3 regions of the Rhodococcus sp. MEB064 genome follow, and region 3 is predicted to be linked to each of the others. Evidence: riboswitches for the same ligand, from Rfam matches in the RefSeq annotation. Region 3 holds a riboswitch; each other region holds the start of a gene.
The links. Region 3 has a riboswitch for S-adenosylmethionine ahead of RU01_RS03060 (amino acid ABC transporter permease). Riboswitches for the same ligand answer to the same signal wherever they lie in the genome.
Positions count from the first base shown of each region.

Region 1 (5,905 bases), on a different contig from region 3:
CGGACGTCTCCGGTGGAGATGTGCACGAGAGACATCGACGGATACACCGACGACGCGATCGACGACGATAGGGTGCGGTACGAGCGATGAGTGACGCTGTCAGCGACCGGAGAAACTCCACTTCGGAGGCTATCTCCACCCCTACTCAGTTCCCGTCACTGCCGGTCACCGTGGTGCTGGACCGCATTCCCGTCCCGGTGCTGGCAGTTGAGCCCGGCGGTTCCGTGGTGTTCGCCAACGAGGCCTTCGACGAGCTCATGGGCTTCGACGAGGAGAACCCTCGCTCGGACGACGCACTGTCGCTCCAGGACATCTTCCCGGCGAGCGAGCCGCTCGGCGTCAACATCGCCGAGACCTTTCTGACCACCGTCGCTACCCGCGCGGATTCGCTGTGGCGCATGAGCGATTCGAAGGGCGACATCCTGCAGGTGCGCGCCAGCAAGTCGATCCTGCGTCGCGCGGAGGATTCCGTCGTGCTGGTCGTTCTCGAGGACTTCACCGACCAGCTGTGGAACGACCCGAAGAGCGCCTTCCGCTGATCGGGCCGTTCCGGCCGTCTACTTGCCCTGGCCGCTCTATTTGCCCTGGAACGTCGGGGGGCGCTTCTCGAAGACGGACGTGATCGCTTCGGCCAGGTCCTCGGACGGCAGGAACGCGGCGTTCCACGCTGCGACGTATCGCAACGAATCATCCACGGCCGCAACGCGATTGTGGTCCAATACCGACTTGATCCCGTGCACGACCAGGGGCGGGTTCGCGGCGATCTCGGCAGCGGTGCGACGAGCATACTCCAGCATCGCGTCGGCGTCGTCGAAGACGTCGTTGACCAGGCCGATGTGCAGTGCGCGCGCCGCATCGATGTCGCGGCCCGTCAGTGCCAGCTCCCGCAGATGACCGTCGCCGATGATGGCGGGCAGCCGCGCGAAGGACCCCATGTCGGCGACGATGGCCACCTTGACCTCGCGGACACTGAACTTCGCATCTGCACTGGCGTATCGGATGTCGGCTGCCGAGATCAGGTCGATGCCACCTCCGATGCACCAACCCTGCACGGCGGCGACGACGGGCTTGCGGCAATCGGCGACAGCGTTGATCGACGCCTGCATCCGCTTGATCATGTCGTGGAACGTGCTGCGCGGACCGGCCTGAGCCTTGTCACCCATGACGGCTCCGAAGTCGCCGGCCATGGCGGGCAGGTCGAGGCCGTAGCTGAAGTTGCGTCCCGATCCCGCGAGTACGACTGCACGAACCTCCGGATCGGCATCGATCGCGGAGAAGATCAGCGGTAGCTCGGACCAGAAGTCGGGCCCCATCGCGTTGCCCTTGCCGGGACCGACGAGTGTCACCGTCGCGACGTGGTTCTCGGCCGTCACGGTGAAGGCTTTCCACGCGTCACCGGACGGGGCTGTCGAATAGGCAGTAGTCATCCTCGAAGGATAGTCAGCACACAGGACAGCCAGTACCCGGTGACGAGCCGCCGCGGCCGATATCCTTCGACCATGACCCGGATTCCTCATCCCGGCGCGGCCCACGTCGCGGACGTTCTGATATCGCGCGGTCACCACGGCGTCGTCGTGACCCGGCCGGAACCGATGCACACCGCACGTCAGGCGGCTGCGGCGAGCGGGATCGAGCTGGGTGCCGTGACCAAGTCACTGGTGATGCTTCTCGACGACGATCCGGTGCTGTTCCTGGTGTCCGGCGCCCACAACGTCGACCTCGACGCCACGGGCCGACGAGTCGAGGGCATCCTCACCCGCGCACCTCGCGATGTGGCCGAGGACGCCACCGGTCAACCCGTCGGCGGTATCGCTCCGGTGGGTCACCCCACCAATCTGCCCACCTACGTCGACACGGCCCTCGCGGCGTTCCCTCAGTTGTGGGCGGCAGCGGGCCACCCGAACACGACGTTCCGTACGACGTACTCGGAGTTGCTGCGCATCACCGCCGGGCTGGCCGTGGACGTCGGCCCGGACGTCTGATCAGGACGCTCGGACGCGCCGGATCGCCAGTGCGGGAACGACATCGGTGTCGATGGACCGCAAGACATCATCGGCCGACCGATCGACGATCGGCCGCAGGATCACGCCGTCCGCGACGTCGACCGCCACGATGTCCGCGATGAGACCTGCGAGCCCGGACGCGGTTCCGACGTACTGCAGCACGCCGTCGCGGGGCTTCGTCTCCGACGCGAGTACGTCTCGACGGGCCGTACGGGCGTCGGGTGCGATGTGGACGTCGAGATCGACGAACACGCGCGAGTCGGGGTGGTCCGCCTTCAGACGGGCGTACTTGTTCTGTGCCTCGGACAGGTCCGCCGCCGAGAAGCGCACGATGTCCGACTGCAGCGGAGCGATGTCGGCGCCCTGCGCGGCTACGGACGGGTCGAGGGCGACGAGGGCGTCGAGTGGAACGGTGGTCATGAGAGATCCAGTCAGTCGATGAGGCGAGCGTGTCGGGTGGTCAGCGGACCGGACACGCACTCGATGTGGCGCGGCAGTAGTCGACGTGTCGCCGATGCCACAACCCACCTCTCATCACGCTGCTCATGCTAACGAGCCCGTGGTGACGCGGCGCCGCAGTGAGAGGCACGTCACAGCGACCGCCTCGACGAGCCGGTCGACGTCTCCCTGCGTCGTACCCAGGCCGATGCTCGCGCGGACGGCGCCGCCGGAGACACCGAGACGATCCAGCAACGGATGCGCGCAGAACTTGCCGGCTCGCACCGCGATGCCGTGATCGTCGGCGAGCGCCGTGGCCAGAACGGATGGATCGACACCGGCCACTGCGAAGGAGACGATGCCGACGATGTCCTCCGAGTCGGACCAGACACGCAGAACCTGCACCCCGTCCACCGCGCTCAAGCCGCGGATCAGCGCCTCGGTGCACTCGTGATCGTGGTCGGCGACGGCGTCGAAACCGAGGCGCACGATCTCGTCGCACGCTGCGGCGAGCGCTACCGCTCCCAGCAGATTCGGCGTGCCGCCCTCGTGTCGCGCCGGCGACGGGGCCCACCGGATGTCGACGCTCTCGCGGCCGTCGTCGATTCCGACGTGCTGCGTCGCTCCCCCACCCGCCAGGTAGGGCTCGGCACGGTCGAGCCAATCACGGCGGCCCACAAGCACTCCGGCACCGAACGGTGCGTACAGCTTGTGGCCGCTGAAGGCGAGGTAGTCGATTCCGGTCGCGGTGAGGTCGACCGGACGGTGCGGAACCAACTGAGCACCGTCGACGAGAATCCGTGCGCCGAACGAATGCGCGAGCGACGCCAGTTCCGCCAGCGGGAGCACTTCTCCGGTCACGTTGGACGCGCCGGTGATCGCCAGCAGCGCAGCGGGTTTCGTTGCCAACTCGACTCGCAACCGGTCGAGGGTTTCGCGGACCGTGGTCGCGGACCGCACGACACGGCGATTGCGCCAGGGAAGAAGGTTCGCGTGGTGCTCGATGTCCAGCACCACCGTGTCACCGGGGACACAGCGCGCCAACAAGTTCAGGGCGTCGGTCGTGTTGCGGGTGAACACCACGACATCGTCGTCGTCCGCTCCGCAGAACGCGTGCACGGTGTTCCGAGCGGCCTCGTACTCCGCGGTGCAGACACGCGACTTGTATCCGGCACCTCGATGCACACTTGCGCAGTAGGGCAACACTTCTCGCACTCGATCGACGACGCTGTCCAGTGCGGGCGCGCTCGCCGCGTAATCGAAGTCCGCACAGCGGACGACACGTCCGTCGGTGCATGTGACCTCGTGCTCGCTGCCGTGGATCGACGCGATCGGGCGTTGCAGGGTGCTGGTCATGAGAAATCCCTCCGTCGAGGGATCGACGCACGGCGATAGCCGAGTAGGTGAGCGTCGATCCGCGCTTGCGGCGTTCCGTGCTCGGAACGCAGCCTGGTCGTCACCCGGAGCACCCCACCGCGGAGGAGGGTTGCCGACCAGCTAGCCGGGGCTTGATGCTGGTACTCGTGACCTGAAAGCAGAATGGCAAAGCGGAGCGAGAGTTGTCAACTCCTTCTCGTCGTGTCGGCCGTACAGCGGAGTTGTTCACCAACCCGCAAACTAGCCGTGCAATAACGTGTCGTCACGAATGTGAGAAGTGCTGTTCACCCCGAGAGGCCGCCCGACTTGTCCCTGCAGATCAGCATTCCCGAGGAGTACGTCCGCTCCCATCTGGCCGCGCCGGAGCGCACCCTCGTGGACATCCTGGAGGCCACCGCGCGTTCCTGGCCCGATGCGCCTGCACTCGACGACGGCACGACCACGGTCAGCTACGCCGAACTCATGGACAACATCGACGAGGGTGCGGGCTGGCTGTCTCGGCACGGCGTCTGCGCCGGGGACCGCGTCGGCGTGCGGATGCCGTCGGGTAGCTACTCCCTGTACGCGGCGATCCTGTCGGTGATCGCCGCCGGTGCCGCGTACGTGCCCGTCGATGTCGACGATCCGGACGAGCGCGCCGAGATGGTGTTCTCCGAGGCGGGCGTCACGGCCATCATCTCCGCCGGTGGAGTCACCAGCACCGGCGCGCCGAGTACCGGTCGCGACGTCGGTCGTCCCACTCCCGACGACGATGCGTGGGTCATCTTCACCTCGGGGTCGACGGGTAAGCCCAAGGGCGTCGCGGTGAGCAACCGCAATGCCGCTGCCTTCGTCGACGCCGAGGCACGGCTGTTCCTCCAGGATCGACCGATGGGTCCGGGTGACCGCGTCCTGGCCGGGCTCTCGGTGGCCTTCGATGCGTCGTGCGAAGAGATGTGGCTGGCGTGGCGTAGTGGCGCCTGCCTGGTGCCCGCGCCCCGCTCGCTCGTGCGCAGCGGCATGGACCTCGGCCCGTGGCTGGTCGCCCGCGACATCAGCGTCGTGTCGACGGTGCCCACGCTGGCCGCACTGTGGCCACGCGAGGCATTGGAGGACGTTCGACTGCTGATCTTCGGCGGTGAGGCCTGCCCACCCGATCTTGCTGAGCGCCTTGCTGTTCCGGGTCGTGAAGTGTGGAACACGTACGGCCCCACCGAGGCGACCGTCGTCGCGTGCGCCGCCCTGATGGACGGCGTCGGCCCGGTCCGCATCGGCCTGCCCCTCGACGGTTGGGATCTGGCGGTCGTCGGTCCCGACGATCGACCCGTGCAGATCGGCGATGTCGGCGAACTCGTGATCGGAGGTGTCGGGCTCGCCCGCTACCTCGATCCGGTGAAGGATGCCGAGAAGTATGCACCCATGGAGTCCCTCGGCTGGGAACGCGCCTACCGCAGTGGCGATCTCGTGCGCCTCGAGCTGGAGGGGCTGCTGTTCCAAGGCCGTGCCGACGACCAGGTGAAGGTCGGCGGACGACGCATCGAGTTGGGTGAGGTGGACAACGCGCTGCAGTCCCTGCCCGGCGTGAGCGGCGCGGCGGCAGCGGTACGCACCACCGGATCGGGCACGCCTGTCCTGGTCGGGTACCTCGTCAGCACGGACCCCGACTTCGACACCGTCCGCGCGCGAGAGCTTCTGGCAGAGCAACTTCCGGCCGCGATGGTTCCGCGACTGGCACTGGTGGACGAGCTGCCGACGCGGACGTCCGGCAAGGTGGACCGCGCCGCGCTCCCCTGGCCGCTACCCCGACGCGGAGGTCCCGTCGAGGACTCGGCTCTCGCCGGAACGGCCGGATGGGTGGCCGAGTTGTGGAGCGACGTGCTCGGCTCCGAGATCGGGTCACTGGACGCCGACTTCTTCGCAGCAGGTGGCGGCTCGCTGTCCGCGGCTCTGCTCGTGACTCGCCTGCGCGAGCGGTTCCCCGAGATCACCGTGGCCCAACTCTACGACCACCCGCGGCTGGGTTCGCTGGTGGCGCTGCTCGACTCACTGGTTCCGCCACCCGTGACGGAGAAGCGGATCGTGACGCCGACCCCGCGGTCGGCGCAACT
Region 1 is NZ_JXQS01000016.1:107,869-113,773, forward strand. Features, by position in the region: gene RU01_RS09175 (histidine kinase) at 87-539, shown strand; gene RU01_RS09180 (crotonase/enoyl-CoA hydratase family protein) at 576-1,427, opposite strand; gene RU01_RS09185 (YbaK/EbsC family protein) at 1,500-1,982, shown strand; gene RU01_RS09190 (hypothetical protein) at 1,983-2,423, opposite strand; gene RU01_RS09195 (aminotransferase class V-fold PLP-dependent enzyme) at 2,547-3,797, opposite strand; SAM riboswitch class IV at 3,854-3,970, opposite strand; gene RU01_RS09200 (Pls/PosA family non-ribosomal peptide synthetase) at 4,125-5,905, shown strand, end outside.
Region 1: another riboswitch for S-adenosylmethionine. It lies ahead of RU01_RS09195 (aminotransferase class V-fold PLP-dependent enzyme); the one in region 3 lies ahead of RU01_RS03060 (amino acid ABC transporter permease).

Region 2 (5,905 bases), on a different contig from region 3:
CGGACATGATCGCCGTGGAACTGCTCACCATCGACGCCGACACGACAACGAGGGGCTTCCAGCGCACGTTGCGCTGGAACGCGGCATACCACCGGCTCGCAGCGGCGCTCTGACGGATCACGCGCCGCGTCGCCGGAGGTGACCGCCGAGCCGGCGGTCTAGCGGTACACGACGGTGACCGGCGCGTGATCCGACCATCGGAGGTCGTAACTGTCGGCACGTTCGACCACGGCGTCCTTCGCTCGGTCGGCGTAGTCGGTGGTGGCCATCTGATAGTCGATGCGCCATCCCGCGTCGTTGTCGAAGGCTTTGCCGCGGTACGACCACCAGCTGTAGGGACCGTCCTGGTCCGGGTGCAGTGCTCGCACGACATCCGTCCAGGCTCCGGTCTCGCCGATGAACGAGTCCAGCCACGCGCGCTCCGACGCAAGGAAGCCGGACTTGGTCCGGTTCCCCTTCCAGTTCTTCAGATCCAGCTCCGTGTGCGCGATGTTCCAGTCGCCGCACACGACGTGGTGCTCGCCCGACGATCCCGACACGTCCAGGTGGTGCGCGAACGCTGCCATGAATCGTTCCTTCGACGCCTGCTTCTCGGTACCCACCTCGCCCGAGGGCAGGTACAGGCTCGCGACGGTGACGGCAGGATCGGCGCCGACCGCGGGGTAACGCGCCTCGATGTACCGGCCCGAATCGTCGAATTCGGCGTCACCGAAGCCGATTCGGATCGATTCGGCCGGCGTCCTCGACAGGATTGCTACCCCGTTGCGTCCCTTCACGGACGGCTCCGCGGACACCAGGTGCCACCCTGCACCCTGCCTGCCACCGTCCAGCGCGGGGCCGAGGCAGGACAGGACTTCGTCGTCGGTCGCGCGAGTTTCCTGCAGGCAGATCACGTCCGCGCCGGACGTCGCGAGCCAGTCGAGCATTCCCTTACGCACTGCGGCGCGGATGCCGTTGACGTTGACCGAGGTGATGGTGTGAGACACCGGAGAACCGTATCCGAGCTCAGACCACTACTGCCCGGGCGTCCGTCCGTCGCTGCATGGCGACGGAGGTGGCGAGGACGGCGATACCGGCTATCGCCAGGCCCGCACCGACCACGGCGGGGGCCGTGTATCCGAAGCCGGCGGCGATGACGGCACCGCCGAGAGCTGCGCCGAGAGCGTTCGCGAAGTTGAACGCGGCGTGGTTCAGCGAGGCTGCCAGCGTCTGCGCATCGGCGGCGACATCCATCAGACGCGTCTGCAGACCGGGCACGATCGCGGACCCGGAGGCTGCGATGAGGAAGACGACGATCAGCGCGGTGACCGGGTTGTGCGCCGCCGCGACGAACACGGCCAGGCTCACCGCGACCGAGGTCATGGCGAGGAACAGACCGGGAACCAGCATGCGGTCGGCGATCCATCCACCGAGGAAGTTGCCGGCCACCATGCCCAGTCCGTAGATCATCAGCGCAACGGGAACAGCTGCCTTGGACAGGCCGGACACGTCGGTCAACGTGGTCGCGATGTAGGTGTAGACGGCGAACATGCCGCCGAATCCGACCATGCCGACGAACAGTGTCATCCATACCTGGGTGCGGCGGAACGCTCCGAGCTCGGTTCTGGTGTCCGTGGTCGGCATCGAGTCGAGGCGAGGCAACCACACTGCGAGCGCGGTGACGGTGAGCGCTCCGATGACCGCGACGATGCCGAACGCGCTGCGCCACCCGAAGGCCTGACCGATCCACGTCGCGGCAGGAACACCCACCACGTTGGCGACGGACAGACCCATCATCACCATCGCCACCGATTTGGCGCGCTTGCCGGGATCGGCGAGGTGTGCCGCGACCAGCGCCGCGACGCCGAAGTACGCGCCGTGCGGCAACCCGGCGACGAATCGAGACGCCATCAGTTCGTGGAAGCTCGGCGCGAAGACGGTGCCGAGGTTGCCCAGCGTGAACGCCACCATCAAGGCCAGGAGAAGGATGCGGCGAGGAACCCGCGCCGCCAGTGCCGCGATCACGGGGGCGCCGACGACGACGCCGAGTGCGTAGGCGGAGATGAGGTGGCCCGCGCTGGGCTCGGACACCGACATCGAGGTCGCCATGTCGGGGAGCAGACCCATGGACACGAACTCGGTGGTGCCGATACCGAAGCCGCCGAGCGCCAGCGCCGACATCGCCACGCGTCGACGACGGACACGCTGCCGATCCGGCACGGCAGGTGCCGCGGCGGGTGCGGACGGGAGGACGTCGAAAGCGACGGAGGGGGGTGTCACAAGCTCTCTTTCGTGGTCGGCGGTGCGGTTCATGATCGATTCAGAAGGTAAGGACCCGTGAAACGAACAAGGCGCCCCGAAAGGCGCCTTCGCGTGTTCCAGTCTGAACCCCGGCCAGGTCATTCGCCAATCGAACGACCGTGAGTTCGGCCACCCTTCCGACTCCCGGGAACGACCCGCTACCATTCCTGCCAAGGTCATGAGCGCCAGCATCGAGCCCCGGCTTGCTGGCCGGCAACCCTCCAACCGCGGTGGGGTGCCCCGGGTGATGACCGGGTTACTCGGTCCGTGATCGTGCGGAGCGAGAGCAAGCGCGGGCCCGATCCCTCGGGCCCACCGACCGGCACCTCGGAGGTTTCCACCATGTGTTGTAGCTCGCGATAGGCCCCGATACTTCTTTCTCCACGAAGCTCGGCTCGCCTACTGCGCTCTGCACACGGTGACGGTGACTCGTGCGGCAGACGTGGTGCGTTCCGACGTGGATTCCCTGCACGCCACCTCCACGAGGAGCACGACAGACATGACCGACAACTACTCCGACCCGAACTCTCCCGCGCCCGAGGTCTCCGCGCCCGACGTCTCGGGATCCGATGTCGTCGACGCGGTGGGTGCGCCCGTCGAAGATCCGGCTCTGAACTGGAGTTTCGAGACCCGCCAGGTCCACGTCGGACAGGTTCCCGATGCGACGACCCACGCACGCGCCCTGCCGATCTACCAGACCACCTCGTACACGTTCGACAGCACCGATCACGCGGCAGCACTGTTCGGACTGGCCGAGCCCGGCAACATCTACACCCGCATCATGAACCCCACGCAGGACGTCGTGGAGCAGCGCATCGCCTCCCTCGAGGGCGGCGTCGCCGCACTGCTCGTCTCGTCCGGCCAGGCCGCCGAGACGCTGGCGATCCTGAACATCGCCGAGACCGGCGACCACGTCGTCTCCAGCCCGCGTCTGTACGGCGGCACGTACAACCTCTTCCACTACACGCTGCCGAAGCTGGGCATCACCGTCTCGTTCGTCGACGATCCCGACGACCTCGACCAGTGGGACAAGGCAGTCCGCCCGGAAACGAAGGCGTTCTACGGGGAGACCATCTCCAACCCGAAGAACGACATCTTCGACATCCGCGGCGTCTCCGATGTCGCTCACCGACACGGCATTCCGCTGATCGTCGACAACACGGTCGCGACCCCGTACCTGATCCAGCCGCTGAAGCACGGCGCGGACATTGTGGTGCACTCGGCCACCAAGTACCTCGGCGGCCACGGCACGGCCATCGCCGGCGTCATCGTGGACGGCGGCGGCTTCGACTGGACGCAGGGCCGCTTCACCAACTTCACCACCCCTGATCCCAGCTACCACGGTGTGGTGTTCGCCGATCTGGGTGCGCCCGCGTACGCCCTCAAGGCGCGTGTGCAGTTGCTCCGCGACATCGGCGCCGCGGTGTCCCCGTTCAACGCCTTCCTCATCGGGCAGGGCATCGAGACTCTGTCCCTGCGACTCGAGCGGCACGTGCAGAACGCGACCGCCGTGGCGACGTTCCTCGAGAACCGCGCGGAGGTCGTCAGTGTCAACTACGCCGGACTCCCGTCGTCGCCCTGGTACGACCGTGGCCGGGAACTGGCGCCGCGCGGCGCCGGAGCCATCGTGGCGTTCGAGCTCACCGGTGGGCTCGAGGCCGGAAAACGTTTCGTCGACGCCCTGGATCTACACAGCCATGTCGCTAATATCGGTGACGTGCGTTCCTTGGTCATCCACCCCGCGTCGACGACGCATTCGCAGTTGTCGCCCGAGGAGCAGGCGGCCTCCGGCGTGACGCCGGGGCTCGTTCGACTCGCCGTCGGTATCGAGGGAATCGACGACATCCTCGCCGATCTGGAGAAGGGTTTCCGGGCAGCATCTTGACACTCGATCTCCCCTCGCTCGCTCGTTCGTCGGCATTTCCGCCGGCGGACGGGCGGGTGGGCACCGTGCACATCGGCGACGTTCCCCTCGAGAGCGGTCGCGTGGTTCCCGACGCGACCGTCGTGGTGCAGCGGTGGGGAGAGGTGTCTCCGGCGCGGGACAACGTCGTGCTGGTCGAACACGCACTCACCGGCGACTCCCATGTCACCGGACCGGCCGGGCCGGACCACCCGTCACCCGGCTGGTGGTCGGGAATGGTCGGTCCCGGAGCGCCGCTGGACACCGACCGATGGTGCATCCTGGCCACCAACGTCCTGGGTGGCTGCCGCGGTACCACCGGACCGTCGTCGCTCGATCCCGACGGGGTCGCGTGGGGGTCACGCTTCCCGGAGATCTCGATCCGCGACCAGGTCACCGCCGAGCGCATGGTTGCCGACGCGCTGGGAATCGAGCGTTTCGCGTCGGTGGTCGGCGGATCCATGGGCGGAATGCGCACCCTGGAATGGCTCGCGTCCCATCCCGACAGGGTGGCCTCCGCACTGGTCATCGCTGTCGGCGCGCGGGCGTCCGCCGATCAGATCGGCACGCAGACGACACAGATCGCGGCCATCACCGGGGACCCGGACTGGCAGGGCGGCGACTATCACCACACGGGTCGAGCTCCGCTGTCCGGTCTCGCCGTGGCGCGGCGCATCGCGCATCTGACCTACCGCACGGAACACGAGCTGGACACACGCTTCGGCAATCGCTCGCAGGTGGGAGAGGACGCCCTCGACGGTGGTCGCTACGCCGTGCAGAGCTACCTCGAGCACCAGGCCGCGAAACTCGCCGGGCGATTCGATGCCGGGTCGTACGTACTGCTGACCGAGGCGATGAACCGCCACGACGTCGGACGTGGCCGCGGCGGACTGGAGACCGTCCTGCGGTCCGTCACCGTTCCGACTGTCGTCGGCGGGGTCGACTCGGACCGGCTCTACCCGCTCCGTCAGCAGCAGGGAATCGCCGACCTGATCCCGTCGTGCGACGGGCTCAGGATCATCTCCTCGCGGGACGGACACGACGGCTTCCTCACCGAGCCGGATGCCGTGGCCACCATGCTCATCGCCACCATGGAACTGGCCTCGGATGCTGTGGCTCCCACGCGCTGAAACAGGTGGAGGTTGGCACACCTCACAAAGAAACCTGTAGTACACAAGGACCGTCGAAATCAAGTTTCGGGTTTGTTAGTGTCGGAGCCGTGGGACATCCACGGTGGGCGGAAGTTCACGCAGTGCGCAAGTGAACTATCCGGGAGAACACATGGCCGAGCGGAGCTCGCACTCGAAGACCGGTGGTGACGGCGACGTCGATGCCGGCGTGGACACGGGCAGCGACTACGAGGACGTCTTCGACCTGACCACGGCTCAGCGCGACATGTGGTTGCTGCAGGAGCTCGATCCCGACGTGACCTTCGCGGTGGCCCACTACATGGACATCCGCGGGCCCATCGACGTGGAACTCCTCGCTCAGGCGATGCGGCAGACCACCGTAGAGACCGGATCCATGCTCACCACTCTCGTCACCGAGGGCGAGGATGCCGACGATCCCGATGCCGGCCGCCGACACACCGTCCGTCAACGCCTCGACAGGTCGCTCGCCGACGTCGAGCTGATCCGCGTGGACGTGAGCGGCGAGGACGACCCCGAGGATGCCGCGGTCGAGCTCATGACGGAGTTCACCCGGCCGCTGGACATGTACCGG
Region 2 is NZ_JXQS01000008.1:47,716-53,620, reverse strand. Features, by position in the region: gene araA (L-arabinose isomerase) at 1-113, shown strand, start outside; gene RU01_RS03520 (exodeoxyribonuclease III) at 159-986, opposite strand; gene RU01_RS03515 (MFS transporter) at 1,006-2,259, opposite strand; SAM riboswitch class IV at 2,455-2,579, shown strand; gene RU01_RS03510 (bifunctional o-acetylhomoserine/o-acetylserine sulfhydrylase) at 2,780-4,165, shown strand; gene metX (homoserine O-acetyltransferase MetX) at 4,162-5,313, shown strand; gene RU01_RS03500 (non-ribosomal peptide synthetase) at 5,465-5,905, shown strand, end outside.
Region 2: another riboswitch for S-adenosylmethionine. It lies ahead of RU01_RS03510 (bifunctional o-acetylhomoserine/o-acetylserine sulfhydrylase); the one in region 3 lies ahead of RU01_RS03060 (amino acid ABC transporter permease).

Region 3 (5,905 bases):
CGAAGTCGTACTTGTCCTTCCGCTCCTCGGTCACCGTCACGTTGGAGATGAACACGTCGTTCTCGCCCGAATCGACCTTGACGAAGTTCTGCGACCAGTCGGCGACCTCGATCTGCGGTGTGAGACCGAGGATGTCGGCGATCAGATACGAGAAGTCGACCTCGGAGCCGACGGTCGTGGTGTCGTCGGTGGCGTAGAAGCGCAGCGGCGGCGCCGTGCCGCTCGCGCCGGTGACGACGAGGGTGCCGCGGTCGCGGATGGCCTGCGGGACCTCGGCCGCGATCTCGTCGACCTTCTCCGCGCGGACTCGTCCCGACTGCTCGGGAGTCAGGTCGAAGACCTGACCTTCGGTCGTGACGACCTCGGACTCGGCGGTCGGCTCACTGCACGCCGTCGCGGTCAGGGTGACCGCGGCGACTGCGGCGGTGAGCAGGGCGACGGTTCTTCGTGGTGCGGACATGACTGTTCCTTGTGGGTGAGAAGTACACGGCGAGTGGGGGTGTCAGAGAACGTGTGCGAGGAACGCCTTGGTGCGTTCCTGTGTCGGTGAATCGAGGAGTTCCGCGGGAGTGCCCTGCTCGACGATCACGCCGCCGTCCATGAAGACCACCGTGTCGGCGATCTCCCGAGCGAACGCGACTTCGTGCGTGACGATGACGAGCGTCGCCCCGTCCCTCGCGAGGTCCCGGATGACTTCGAGAACCTCTCCCACCAGTTCGGGATCCAGCGCCGAGGTGGGCTCGTCGAACAGGATCACCTTCGGTCGCAGAGCCAGCGCCCGAGCGATGGCGACGCGTTGCTGTTGACCACCGGACAGGCGACGGGGGTAGTCGTGGGCCTTGGCTCCGACACCGACACGCTCGAGCAGCGCGAGTGCCTCGGTCTCGACCTCGGAACGCGGGCGCTTCTGCGCCGACACCGGCGCCTCGACGACGTTCTCCAGCACGGTCAGGTGCGGGAAGAGGTTGAAGTTCTGGAAGACGAACCCGATCCTCGATCGCTGTCGAAGAATTTCCCGGCCGCTGAGTTCGTGGAGCTTGGCGCCTCTGCGGCGATATCCGACCAGGTCACCGTCGACGCGAACCGTTCCTCGATCGACCTTCTCGAGGTGGTTGAGCACCCGCAGGAGTGTCGATTTCCCGGACCCGGACGGGCCGATGATCGCGGTGACCTCACCCGGACGAACGACGAGGTCCACGCCGTCGAGAACCTTCAGCGCACCGAAGGACTTGTGCACACCTCGCACCTCGACCGCATAGGTGGAGTCGTCGACGGAGTGCGTCATCGTGTTGCTCCTCTCGGGGCGAAGGTGATGTCGGAGAATCGCTTCCGAATCTGCTGCAGTGGCGTCAGCGGGACGGTGCGTACCGCACCCTTCGCGTAGTGGCGCTCCACGTAGAACTGCACGATCGACAGAACCGAGGTGAGGATGATGTACCAGACTGTCGCCACCATCAGCAGCGGAACGACTCGGCCGCTGCGGCCGTAGATGACCTGCACTTGATAGAACAGCTCGGCGATCGCCATGACCGACACGATGGACGTGCCTTTGAACAGGCTGATGACTTCGTTCGCCGCATTCGGCAGGATCCCCCGCATCGCCTGCGGGAGAACGATCGTGAAGAATTCACGCCGCTTCGGGATACCGAGCGCCGCAGCTGCTTCCAGCTGACCCTGGTCGACCGAGATGATGCCGGCACGGACGATCTCGGCGGAGTACGCCGCCTGGTGCAGAGCCAGACCGATGATGGCCGCCGTGGAGCCGCTGATCACGTTGTTGACGTCGAACCGGAAGAAGCTGGGACCGAACGGTATTCCGAGCGACAGCGTCTGATAGAGGTACGCGATGTTGAACCAGAACAGCAGCTGGACGATGAGCGGGATGGATCGGAAGGCCCAGATGTAGAACCAGGCGATCACCTGGAGAACCGGATTGGACGACAGTCGCGCCACAGCCAGCGCGATACCGATCGCGAAACCGATCAACGTTCCCCAGAACGTCAATTGGATGGTCAGCCAGAGTGCCGACATGACCGATGCGGCCGTGAAGTACTGGGCGAAGGTCCCCCAGTCCCATCCGGCGTTCGTGGCCAGCCCGTGCCCGAACTGGGCCACCACCACCAGCGTGGCGACGGCGATGATCCACCGCCAGGGATGCCAGGTCCGCGCGACGACGAGGTCCTCGTCACGGACGTCCTCCTCCGCGGCGGCCGCGGAGGGACGTGCGTCGAGTTGCGTCACCGGACGAACCGGGAAAAAGGGTCAGGGGTCGAGACGGCAGGGCACATCGGGAGGCCTTTCGAGGCGGGAGGTGAGGGGCGCGAGTCAGAAGCAGCGCGTACAGACGCAGGTGCTCACTCGGCACAGGTCGACGTGCAGGCGTCGCCGCAGATCGTGGTTCATCGGTGCTCCTCCATCGGTCCTGGCGGTAGCACCCACACCCTCGACAGGAGAGGGGGGTTGCTGCGACGTCGACGAGCCAGGTCTCTCGGTCGCTCCTGATGGTGAGCAGAAATCTAGACCTGGAACATCGAGACGTCAAATCGCGCAACAGATTTCGCGTCGATCTATTGGGATCACGGTGATTCTGACGCGTGACAATGCGGTCGCCGTCCTGTTCCGACGACGAGACCGGTGCCGGGTGCAGCGCCTGTTCGCGCTCGAACGCCCCGGTCAGGCCCGTGAATCGGTACCCTCATCGGAACAGTTGGACTTCCCGCCGGTGGGTCAGGAACCGAGGTACTCGTGTGAGACGACACAGCGATGTCAGTCGTCGCAGTCGGTTCACGTCAGCGTCTCGACACCTGCCCGCCGTGTCGACCTCGCGACGATTCCAGGATCGTCGATCACTGGCGATGGCCACCACCGTGACCATGTCCGCACTCCTGCTCGCAGCCGGATGGGGCATTCCCGGCTTGTTCCATCCCGGTCTCGTTCCCGTGGTGGCCACGGCGCTCGCCATCGTTCTTGCCGTCGTCGTGGTCGGCATCGTGGTCCGGACCGGACGATTGACCGAACGACAATTCGTGACCACGGGTGCGATGGCGGTGGTCGGCACCGCAGTGGCGGCGGTCGGTATCGCGGACCCGGCCGACACGTTGACAGTCAGTGCGCTGTTGACGATCGTGCCGGTGTTGGCGGCCTCGGCGTCGCCGCCGCGGACGGCTACCGCCTTCACCACCGTCGCGGCCGGCCTCGGGACCGCCCTGTGTCTGGACTCCGCGTCCAGCCCCGAAGCGGACGCCGTCGCCGCCGGAGCCTCGCTCACCATCGTCGTCGTGCCGGTTCTGCTGGTCTGGGGCCTGCGCATGTCGATGGCGGACGTGAGCCGCCGGTACGACGTGCTGGCGCGAACGGACGTCTTGACGGGGCTCCTCAACAGGCGAGGTGTTCTGCCGCTCCTCGACGGGATGCTCCGCACGGCGGTAGGCCTGGACGCGACGATCACCGCCTCGGTCATCGACATCGACAACTTCAAAGCCGTGAACGACACGCACGGACACACGTACGGCGACCGGACCTTGGAGTCGGTCGCCCGAACGATCGTGTCCGCGGTGCCTCGCGGCGCTGTCGTCGCGCGACTCGGCGGAGAGGAATTCCTCGTCGTCGCCCACCACGCTCCCGGAGCCGACGTCGCACTGTCGGTACTGCGGTCCGTCCGCGCCGAATGCGCGGTCACGGTCAGCATCGGAACATCGCGAGCGCACCCGTCGACCCTCGACCGGACCGACGACGTCATCGACGTCGACGCTGCGCTCGATGCGATGATCGCCCGCGCCGACGAGGCGATGTACGCCGCGAAACACGGCGGCCGCGATCGCATCGCCATCGGTCACGACACCGTGTTCCATCGGCGGGCTCACTCCGACACCCTCGACGCGTCGGCCGCCGTCGCCGCTACCCTGGTCGAACTGCACCGTCGTGGGGCACCGGCCGACAGTTCCGCTCCCGCTCTGGCGGCACTCTCGGAACGACTCGACGAGGTCATCGCCGCCGCGTCGTCCAACGACGCGGTGCGGTACGTGACCGCACTGTCCACGGTCGCGTCGCTGGACCAGTGCACAGGAATAGTGATGGAACAGCTCGGTGTGGACCGTGACGACGCGGTACGGGTACTCGTACAGCGCTCGCGTGCCGACGGAGTATCGCTCGCACGGCTCTGCGACACCGTGATGTCCTCCTCGCTCACGCCCTCCTGATTGCGTCTCGGCGCCCACGGGTAGCCGGACGGCGGGATCGACACGCGATCCCCAGAGCGGAGGCACTTCGTCCATGGCTTCACCACGTCCGGGCACGGCGCTCGTCATCGGCGCGACCGGCATCTCGGGGCAGACCATCTGCCGCCAACTCGTCGACGACGGGTGGACCACCTACGGGCTGTCTCGCAAGACCTCGCTTCCAGTGGAGGGGGTGCTACCGGTGACCGCGGATCTGATGGACTCCGGCGGTCTCCGCGAGGCTCTGCGAGGAACCGCACCCGATGTCGTCTTCTTCACCGCGTGGATGAAGCAGGACACCGAGGCCGAGAACATCGAGGTGAACACAGCGACCTTGCGCAACACCGTCGACGCACTGGCGGATGAGAACTCGGTTCGCCACGTCGCTCTGATGACGGGACTCAAGCACTACCTGGGGCCGTTCGATGCGTACGGCGACGCCGTGACCGCCGAAACGCCGTTCCACGAGTCCGAGGAGCGACTCGACACCCCGAACTTCTACTACGCGCAGGAGGACGAGTTGTTCGCCGGGGCGGAGCGACTCGGCTACACCTGGAGCGTGCATCGAGCGCACACGATCTTCGGCTTCGCGGTGGGCAATGCGATGAACATGGCGCTGACGTTGTCCGTGTACGCGACCATCTGCAAGGAGACCGGGGCGCCGTTCGTCTTCCCCGGCTCGCAGACCCAGTGGGACGGCCTGACAGACGTCACGGACGCCGGGTTGTTGGCCGAACAGATGATCTGGGCATCGACCGCGGAGAACGGCGCGAACGAAGCGTTCAACATTGCCAACGGCGACGTTTTCCGGTGGCGTTGGTTATGGCCGCGCATCGCGGCGCATTTCGGGGTGGAGCCGGTCGGCTTCGATTCCGAGCCGCGACCGCTCGAACCGCGGATGTCCGATGCACCTGCCGTGTGGCGGCGTATCGCGGAGAAATACGACCTGGTCGAATCGGACGTCACTCGCTTGGCGTCCTGGTGGCACACCGATGCGGACCTCGGGCGCGACATGGAATGCCTGACGGACATGACGAAGAGTCGACAAGCCGGCTTCCTCGGCTTCCGTTCCACGACAGACAGTTTCGCGGATCAACTTGCGCGATACCGGGATGCGGGCATCATCCCGCGGTAGGCACGTCACACGACGATCCGACGGTGAGACCGTTCGGATCGTCGTGTTCCGACATCGTGCTCTTACGAGCCGACGTTCAACGTCTTCAGGATGTTCAGGAAATCCGTGATGGGCAACAGGTCTCCGAACGAGAAGTTGAGAAAGCTGAGGCCGTTGAGAATGCTGAACATGGAGTCTCCTGAATCGAATGGTGTGCGCGATGTCCTCGTGCTGAAGAAATAATGGTCAATCGCGACGTTCGACACTGAAGAACGGCATGGTGACAAATCACCGACTTGGCCGCCGTCACATCGGACGGCGCCTCGCGGTGTGACAGCGAACCTGTCCCCGACGGTGCGGCTGGACAGACAGGTTCAGGGGGCGGTGATGCGGTCCGCGACCAGCCGGCCCACCGCGTCCGTCGACGCCGTTCCGCCCATGTCCGCCGTCAGCGCATCCCCACCGCTCGCCAGCACATCCTCGATGGCTCTCACCACGGCGGCCGCGGCCTCCTGCTCCCCGAGGTGGTCGAGCATCATGGCGCCGCTCCAGATCTGACCGATCGGATTGGCGA
Region 3 is NZ_JXQS01000006.1:71,167-77,071, reverse strand. Features, by position in the region: gene RU01_RS03070 (ABC transporter substrate-binding protein) at 1-460, opposite strand, end outside; gene RU01_RS03065 (amino acid ABC transporter ATP-binding protein) at 503-1,285, opposite strand; gene RU01_RS03060 (amino acid ABC transporter permease) at 1,282-2,241, opposite strand; SAM riboswitch class I at 2,411-2,508, opposite strand; gene RU01_RS22005 (diguanylate cyclase) at 2,814-4,199, shown strand; gene RU01_RS03050 (SDR family oxidoreductase) at 4,273-5,352, shown strand; gene RU01_RS03045 (tartrate dehydrogenase) at 5,706-5,905, opposite strand, start outside.